Regions from separate parts of the Serratia sp. ID 25-353 genome, predicted to be linked through region 1. Evidence: predicted binding sites of a transcription regulator. Region 1 holds the regulator's gene; the other holds the start of a gene.

Region 1 (4,209 bases):
GAACTACCCCGCCATGGCGCAGGATCTGCTGGCGTTGCTCGACGAACTGCAGCTGGAGAAAGCGATCGTCATCGGCCACTCGATGGGCGGCAAAGCGGCGATGGCGCTGACCGCTATCGCGCCCGAGCGCGTCGCCAGGCTGATCGTCATCGACGTCGCGCCGGTGGATTACCAGACCCGCCGCCACGACGAGATTTTCGCCGCGCTGAAGGCCGTCAGCGCCGCCGGCATCACCCAGCGCCAGGCGGCCGCCCAGTTGATGCGCGACTATCTGCAGGAAGAAGGCGTAATCCAGTTCCTGCTTAAGTCCTTCCACAACGGCGAATGGCGTTTCAACCTACCGGTGCTGATCGAACGTTACGAAGACATCACCGGCTGGCAGGATGTGCCGGCCTGGCCGCACCCAACCCTGTTCATTCGCGGCGGCCTGTCGCCGTACGTGCAGGACAGTTACCGTGCAGACATCGCGCGCCAGTTCCCGCAGGCCCGCGCGCACGTCGTCGCCGGCACCGGCCATTGGGTGCACGCCGAGAAGCCGGAGGCGGTGCTGCGCGCCATCCACCGTTTTCTCGACGAAGCCTGAAAAACCCGCTCATCTGGCGAAAAAACGCGCTAAAGATAACGGCTTAGCGCGTTTAGCCCGCAGTTAGGCATTGTCGCCGCTCCATCTGCTGGGGTAATATGGCGCGCTATAATTTTGCCGCCGCGCCAGCGCGTTCGCGAACGCCGGTTCGGGGGTGAATTTGGGTTAGGGTTTATTGGCCCGAAGTGTGTTAACCGATGCCTCCGGAAGCGTGCGAGCGCTTTTTGATGCAAACTCCCTTGCAGTACCGCTACCTATGGCAAAAGAACAAACGGATCGCACGACGCTGGATCTGTTCGCAGATGAACGCCGTCCGGGGCGCCCGAAAACCAACCCGCTTTCCCGCGATGAACAGCTTAGAATCAATAAGCGCAATCAGTTACGGCGCGATAAAGTGCGTGGATTGCGGCGCGTAGAGCTGAAAATCAACGCGGATGCGGTGGACGCCCTGAACAAACTGGCGGAACAGCGCAACATCAGCCGCAGCGAACTCATCGAGCAGATGCTGTTGGCACAACTGGCGGAAGAACAGCCGGAACATTGATCTCTTCGGCCGCACGCGCGGCGCGGCGTTAAGGACAACGCCGGATCGACCACGCTTTTCTTCATTCTCCGGCATCGCATAAATGCGATAAAACCCCGGCGCCACTTTCTGGCATGATACGCATTTACCGGTAAGAGACTGCGCCTGTCGGCGCCCGCCCCGGAGGCGAAAGGCTCTTGCCATGGCATCATTTTAATCGGCGTCAGCGGCGGCAGTGCCGGCGTCGAGTAATGCAATTACTTGAATTTAAAGGTTATACGCGATATGGCTACTGTAGGCATTTTCTTTGGCAGCGACACTGGCAATACCGAAAACATTGCCAAAATGATCCAGAAAATTCTCCAGAAACAGTTTGGCGACGACGTCTCTGAAGTGCATGACATCGCTAAAAGCAGCAAAGAAGACCTGGAAGGGTTCGATATCCTGCTGCTGGGTATCCCGACCTGGTACTACGGTGAAGCGCAGTGTGACTGGGATGATTTCTTCCCGACGCTGGAAGAAGTCGACTTCAACGGCAAACTGGTGGCGCTGTTCGGCTGCGGCGATCAGGAAGACTACGCGGAATACTTCTGTGACGCGATGGGCACCATCCGCGACATTATCGAACCGCGCGGCGCGGCCATCGTGGGCCACTGGCCGACCAAAGGCTATCACTTCGAGGCCTCCAAGGGCCTGGCGGACGACGACCACTTCATCGGTCTGGCGATCGACGAAGACCGTCAGCCGGAGCTGACCAACGAGCGCGTCGACGCCTGGGTCAAACAGATCGTCGAAGAGCTGAGCCTGGCCGATATCGTCGGCTAAGCCCCGGCACTGGCGAAAGGTTGAACAAAGGCCCTGTAAAGTGCATAGTGTGCCCACAGGGCCGTCATCGGCAACAGGGATTGCTGCGATAGAAGCTACAGATTTGTAACTTCCCACCCCGTCACGGTAGACTGAGATATCGGTTTATCCCATCCATCAAGGCGTTGCATGCAAAACATGCAATAGTGCAATTATATCTTTGTTAACAACCGGCGGTTTCCATTTAGTACAACCGGTTCTATAATGAGACGCATTAACTCTTTGTGCCGACCGATGCCACAGGCGAGTACGCCTCAACTTGATTAGCATAGTAACAGGACTGAATTCGCATGACCGACAACAACATCGCATTGAAGAAGGCCGGCTTAAAAGTCACGCTTCCGCGACTCAAAATCCTGGAAGTACTGCAAAATCCGGAATGCCATCACGTCAGTGCGGAAGATTTGTACAAAAAACTGATTGATATGGGCGAAGAGATCGGGCTGGCAACGGTTTATCGCGTACTGAACCAGTTTGACGATGCGGGCATTGTGACACGTCACAATTTCGAAGGCGGCAAGTCCGTGTTCGAGCTGACCCAACAGCATCACCACGATCACCTGATTTGCCTGGACTGCGGCAAAGTGATCGAATTCAGCGACGAATCCATCGAAGTGCGCCAGCGTGATATCGCCAAGCAGCACGGCATCAAGCTCACTAACCACAGCCTGTACCTGTACGGCCACTGTGAAACCGGTGACTGCCGCGAAGACGAAACGCTGCACGACAAGAAATAAGCCTGACCGGCTATGAAAAACCGCCTCACACCGAGGCGGTTTTTTTATGCCCTCCGTGCAACGGGCAAAAAAATCCCCGGACAAGCCGGGGGAAAATCATGTCATGAAATATCACAATTGCAGCGGCACAGCGACTCCACGTACTCCTCTCACTACAACGTCCGCCCTACGCCGACACGCGCGGGCGAACGCATTCCCCCTTCGTTATACGGCCGCCGCCAGGACAGCAGGCCGTTGCACCGGGCTTAGACCTTTTCGGCGCGGCTGTAGCGTTTGCCGTCCGGGCTGACCGACCGCACCTGAACGTCACCCGAGACCGCCGGCTTGGCCTTGGCGTCATAGCGCTGCCACTGCTTGCCACCGTCGGTGGAGTACTCGATGCCCAATCCCGGCAGCGCGATATTCGCCTCCAGCTTGCCGCCCGCTACGCGTGCGCCCGGCACCGGCAGACGGTAAGCGACGCCGCCCTTATCCAGCTTGGCCAGTTCACGCTGACCCAGGATATTGGCGAAGCGCAGCCAGTCTTTCTCCAGCATCTTGGTATCGACAAAGTGGGTTTCCCCGCCTTTGTATTCGCGGCCTGCGCGGTAGTCCTGTTCCCAACCGGCGCGGTGCCAGGCGCGTTCTGCCACCGACAGCGCGCGTGGGAAGATCATGTATTCCATCTGCGGATCGGTGCGCTGGGTTTCGCTCCACAGCTGAGCGGACAGCCCGTAGGCGCCCGGCCACGGCTTGTCGCTCTTGGCGCTGAAGTGGTTGCCGTCGCGGTCGACCGAAGTTTCCGCGTTCTGCGGCATGTTGTCCGGCGCGAAGCTGAACACCTTGCGCTCGTCGCTGAAGCGGGTGCCCCAGTAGTAACCGCGCTCGTCCGGGTTCACCTCGTAAGGGAAGTCCATATAGACGTAGTCCGGGTTGGAAACCACCACTTCATACCCTTTGTTGGCCCAGTCGTTGACGCTATCGAAACCGCCCCAGTACAGGGTATCCCAGAAGTTGACGCCCACGCGCGAGGTGGCGAACGCCTTCGCGTTCTCGGCGTCTTTCAGGCCATCCTGCCAGGCCTGCATTCTGTCGATGCCATGCGCCTTCACCAGCTTGCTGACCTCTTGGCCGAAGTAGCTCGGCAGATGCTCCATGTCGGCCACCTTGCCTTCTTTGATCATCGTCTGGCACACCTGCGACTTGGCCCACGGCTTGTCTTCGTTGCTCTGATCGATGATGCCTTTGCCCGGCTCCGGTTTCGCCTTGTCGGTGTAGCCGGCGCCCAGGCGAATGTTTTTCGCTTCGTCGCCGCCGAAGTGCCAGGTCTTGATCGGCTGGCCGGCCTCTTTATGCATCTGGGCGATCTCGCCGATCACCTTGTCGACAAAGCGCTGGGACGAGTCAAGGCACGGGTTCAGGTAGCTCTGGCGGTTAAAGAACTGCACGGAGGTGGTGTTGGAGGTATCGGTCGGATCCACCAGGCGGAATTCGTTGGCCTCCTGCTCTTTCCCGGCGGCATG
Region 2 (4,209 bases), 2.4 Mb from region 1:
CGTTTAGCAGTACCTGGAAGTCCTGAAGTGGGTGATTAGCTCAGTTGGTAGAGCATCTCCTTTACACGGAGGGGGTCGGCGGTTCGAGCCCGTCATCACCCACCACTTCTGCGGGTCGTTAGCTCAGTTGGTAGAGCAGTTGACTTTTAATCAATTGGTCGCAGGTTCGAATCCTGCACGACCCACCAATTCAGAAAAAAGCGCCTTTTGGCGCTTTTTTCGTTTCTGCGCCATCCGACTCTGACTTCATCTCTCGCCGGCATAGTTTACGGAGTCGAGCAGGATGAAGAACCGGAGAGGTTCGAGCATCGCGCAGCGATACGACAACGCGCAGCGTTGCCCGCAGGGTGAGGCCACTGGCCGAATCAATCCTGCACGACCCACCCATTCAGAAAAAAGCGCCTTTGGGCGCTTTTTTCGTTTCTGCCGCACTCACTTTCCCTTTCGCCTTATTCTCACTTTATTCGCCACGCGCTGAGATACGAATGGTTATCATTTTGGCGGCTTGAATGGTAAATTAGCGGGCATCCACCACGCAGCCAATCCGCCGCCGGATTGATACGCCTTAGTTCAAGGAAAGAAAGAGCCCGCTCATGACCCTATCCTTACGCCAGCTGTTCATTGCATTTATCGCCACTTCCAGCCTGCTGCTCAGCGGCTGCGGCCCGGACGACAAGAACGACGGGCAGAAACCGTCCCCCCCTGCTGCCGACAGCAGTTGGCCGCGCACCATCGACAGCGCCAAAGGGAAGTTCACGCTGGAAAAACCGCCGCAGCGCATCGTGTCCACCAGCGTCACCATCACCGGCACGCTGCTGGCGATCGACGCCCCGGTGGTCGCCAGCGCCGCTACCAGCCCAAATCCCCTGGTGGCCGATAAACAAGGCTTCTTTACCCAGTGGAGCGAGGTGGCCAAACAGCGCCACGTCGAACGGCTGTACCAGGTGGAGCCCAATGCCGAAGCCGTCGCCGCCGCCGCGCCCGACTTGATCGTCGTCGCCGCCACCGGCGGGGATTCGGCGCTGAAACTGTATGACCAGCTGTCCGCCATTGCGCCGACGCTGGTGCTCGATTATGGCGACAAGAGCTGGCAGCAGCTGGCCAGCGAGCTCGGCGAGATCACCGGTCACGAAGCCGGCGCCAAACAGGCGGAAGATCGTTTCGAACAGCGCGTGGAGCAAGTGAAGCAGGCGATCACGTTGCCGCCGCAGCCGACCACCCCGCTGGTGTATGCCGACAACGGTCGCGAGGCCATGCTGTGGACACCGGGTTCCGCCCAGGGCAAGCTGCTGACCCAGCTCGGCTTCCAACTGGCTACCCCGCCGGAAAGCGCCAAAGGCAACGCCAGCATGGGTAAACGCCATGACATCATCCAGATCTCCGGCGAAAAAATGGCCGAAGGCCTGAACGGCAAAACGCTGATCCTGTTCGCCACCAATGAGCGCAAAGTGCAAGAGGTGCTGGCCAACCCGTTCCTCAAACATCTGGAACCGGTGGAACAGCGGCACGTCTACGCCGTCGGCAACGACACCTTCCGTCTCGATTACTACAGCGCCACCAACATGCTGAACCAAATCGAACGGCTGTTCAAAAAGCCCTGAACCACGCCGTCGGCAGGTCAGCCGCCTGCCGACGTTTGCCATAAACAGGGCAATCGTTCACATTTAATCAATTGAAATATCAATAGTTATTAACATCGTCAACGCACCTGCGCCACCAACCGGCGGGTGCATGCGGGCGTAAACTCGTGCTACTATTAGCGCCCGCATGAACGCAAATAACAATGAGAATAAAAATCATACAGGAGTTACCGGTGTGAACGTACCCACTCCGACTGAGCGGACGCTTTCGTCCGCACCGCACGCAGCTTACGCCAGTGGCTTCAAACGCATCGCCGGGTTCGGTATCGGCTTAGCGCTGTTGCTGCTGTGCATCATTGCCAGCCTGATGCTGGGTTCCAAAGCCATCCCCTTCCATACCGTCTGGCTCAGCCTGCAGGGCGCCGCGAGCGGTTCCGACAGCACCATCATTCTCAACGCCCGGGTGCCCCGTACGCTGGCAGGCATTTTGGCCGGCATGGCGCTCGGCGCCGCCGGCGCGCTGATTCAGGCGTTGACGCGTAATCCGCTGGCCGATCCCGGCGTGCTCGGCATCAACGCCGGCGCCAGCTTCGCCGTGGTCATCGGCATCATGTTTTTCGGCGCGGCCACCACTGAAAGCTATATGGCCTATGCCTTCGTCGGCGCTGCCCTCACCACCCTGCTGGTCTACCTGATCGGCACGCTGGCGGGCGGGCGCATCAACCCGGTGCGGCTGACGCTGGCCGGCGTGGCGATCGGCGCGGTGCTGATCGGCATCACCACCGGGCTGTCGCTGATCGATCCGCAAACCTTCGACCAACTGCGCTTCTGGCAGGCCGGCACGCTGGATATCCGCACGCTGTCCACGCTGCCGGTTACCGCCCCCGCCATTTTGCTCGGCTGCCTGCTGACGCTGCTCATCGCCCGGCCGCTGAATACCATCGGTATGGGAGAAGATCTGGCTATCGCGCTCGGCGCGCGCGTGGTGCTGACTCAGGTCGTCGCGGTGATCGCCATCACGCTGCTGTGCGGCGCGGCAACCGCCACCGTCGGTCCAATCAGTTTCATCGGCCTGATGGTGCCGCATATCGCCCGCTGGTGGGTCGGCCCCGATCAGCGCTGGATCCTGCCCTACTCCATGCTGCTGGCGCCGATTTTACTGCTGTGCGCCGACGTGGTCGGCCGTCTACTGGCGGCCGGTGAACTGCGGGTTTCTATCGTGGCGGCCTTCATCGGCGCGCCGGTGCTGATCTGGCTGGTGCGCCGCAAGAAAACGCTGGGGGGTCTGTGATGAGTCTGCCGCACACGCTGCATATCGGCCGCCCGGACGGCGTCATCAACTGGCGCGTGCCGCTGCGCCTGCTGTTGGTCAATCTTTCGTTGCTGGCGTTGTGCCTGGCGATGGCCGTTGCCGCGCTGTGCTACGGCACGCTGCAGCTTTCGCTGGAACAGGTCTTTGCCGCGCTTAGCGGCGAGGCGCCGAAAAACCTGGTCACCGTGGTCACCCAATGGCGCATGCCGCGTATCGCCATGGCGCTGTTGTTAGGTGCCGCGCTCGGCATGAGCGGCGCCATCTTCCAGTCGATTATCCGCAACCCGCTCGGCAGCCCAGACGTGATTGGCTTTAACATGGGGGCTTATACCGGCGCGCTGATCGCCATCACCCTGTTCAACGGCGGCTATTACTACATCGCCGGCGGTGCGCTGGCCGGCGGCATTCTCGCCGCGCTGGCCATCTATCTGCTGGCCTGGCGGCAAGGCATCGCCGGCTTCCGGCTGATCATCGTCGGCATCGCCATCAGCGCGGTGCTGGTCTCCACCAATACCTGGCTGATCATCACCGCCTCGCTCGAGCGCGCCATGGACGCCGCCATGTGGCAGGCCGGTTCGCTCAACGGCATGACCTGGCAGAAAGCCCAGCCCGCCACGGCGTTCATCGTGCTGGCGGCCGCGGCCGCGCTGCTGATGGGCAAACGGCTGCAGCTGTTGGAAATGGGCGATGATACGGCGCGCGCACTGGGCGTGAACGCCGAAGGCAGCCGGCTGTGGCTGATGCTGTTCGGCGTCACCCTCACCGCCGCCGTCACCGCCACCGCCGGGCCGATTTCCTTTATCGCGCTGGCGGCGCCGCAGATCGCCCGCCGCCTGGCCGGACAATCCTCGGTCACCCTGACGTCCTCGGCGCTGATGGGCGCGACGCTGCTGCTCGGCGCCGACGTGGTGTCCCAACATCTTTTTGCGCCGATCCAACTGCCGGTCGGGGTCGTGACCGTCTGCATCGGCGGCCTGTACCTGATTTGGCTGCTCATCCGTGAGGCCCGCAGATAATGAAAAGTGATAACGCCATGAGCCACCGCCTGCACGCCTCGCACCTGAAGCTGGGCTACGACAATAAAATCATCGCTGACGATCTGAGCGTGGCGATCCCCGACGGCGCCTTCACGGTGATCGTCGGGCCGAACGCCTGCGGCAAATCGACGCTGCTGCGCGCCCTGTGCCGCCTGCTGAAGCCCAGCGCCGGCGAGGTGATGCTGGACGGCAAGAATATCAGCAACTTCGCCACCAAGGCGCTGGCGCGCGAGCTTGGCCTGCTGCCGCAAACCTCGATCGCACCGGACAGCATTACCGT

What was found. The regulator Fur, encoded in region 1, represses iron uptake genes when iron is present. The targets are predictions, from matches to a motif close to ATAATAATGAGAACNACTATCAA.
Region 2: the regulator Fur is predicted to act here: its motif matches at 1,778-1,800, upstream of fepD (Fe(3+)-siderophore ABC transporter permease).

What each region holds. Positions count from the first base shown of each region.
Region 1 is NZ_CM139236.1:3,016,368-3,020,576, forward strand. Features, by position in the region: gene ybfF (esterase) at 1-583, shown strand, start outside; gene ybfE (LexA regulated protein) at 840-1,127, shown strand; gene fldA (flavodoxin FldA) at 1,392-1,931, shown strand; gene fur (ferric iron uptake transcriptional regulator) at 2,261-2,707, shown strand; gene ACYF6X_RS14610 (beta-N-acetylhexosaminidase) at 2,953-4,209, opposite strand, start outside.
Region 2 is NZ_CM139236.1:579,765-583,973, reverse strand. Features, by position in the region: tRNA gene ACYF6X_RS02715 (tRNA-Val) at 30-105, shown strand; tRNA gene ACYF6X_RS02710 (tRNA-Lys) at 113-188, shown strand; RNA gene ACYF6X_RS02705 (RtT sRNA) at 263-386, shown strand; gene fepB (Fe2+-enterobactin ABC transporter substrate-binding protein) at 594-1,601, shown strand; gene fepD (Fe(3+)-siderophore ABC transporter permease) at 1,816-2,871, shown strand; gene fepG (iron-enterobactin ABC transporter permease) at 2,871-3,908, shown strand; gene ACYF6X_RS02685 (ABC transporter ATP-binding protein) at 3,926-4,209, shown strand, end outside.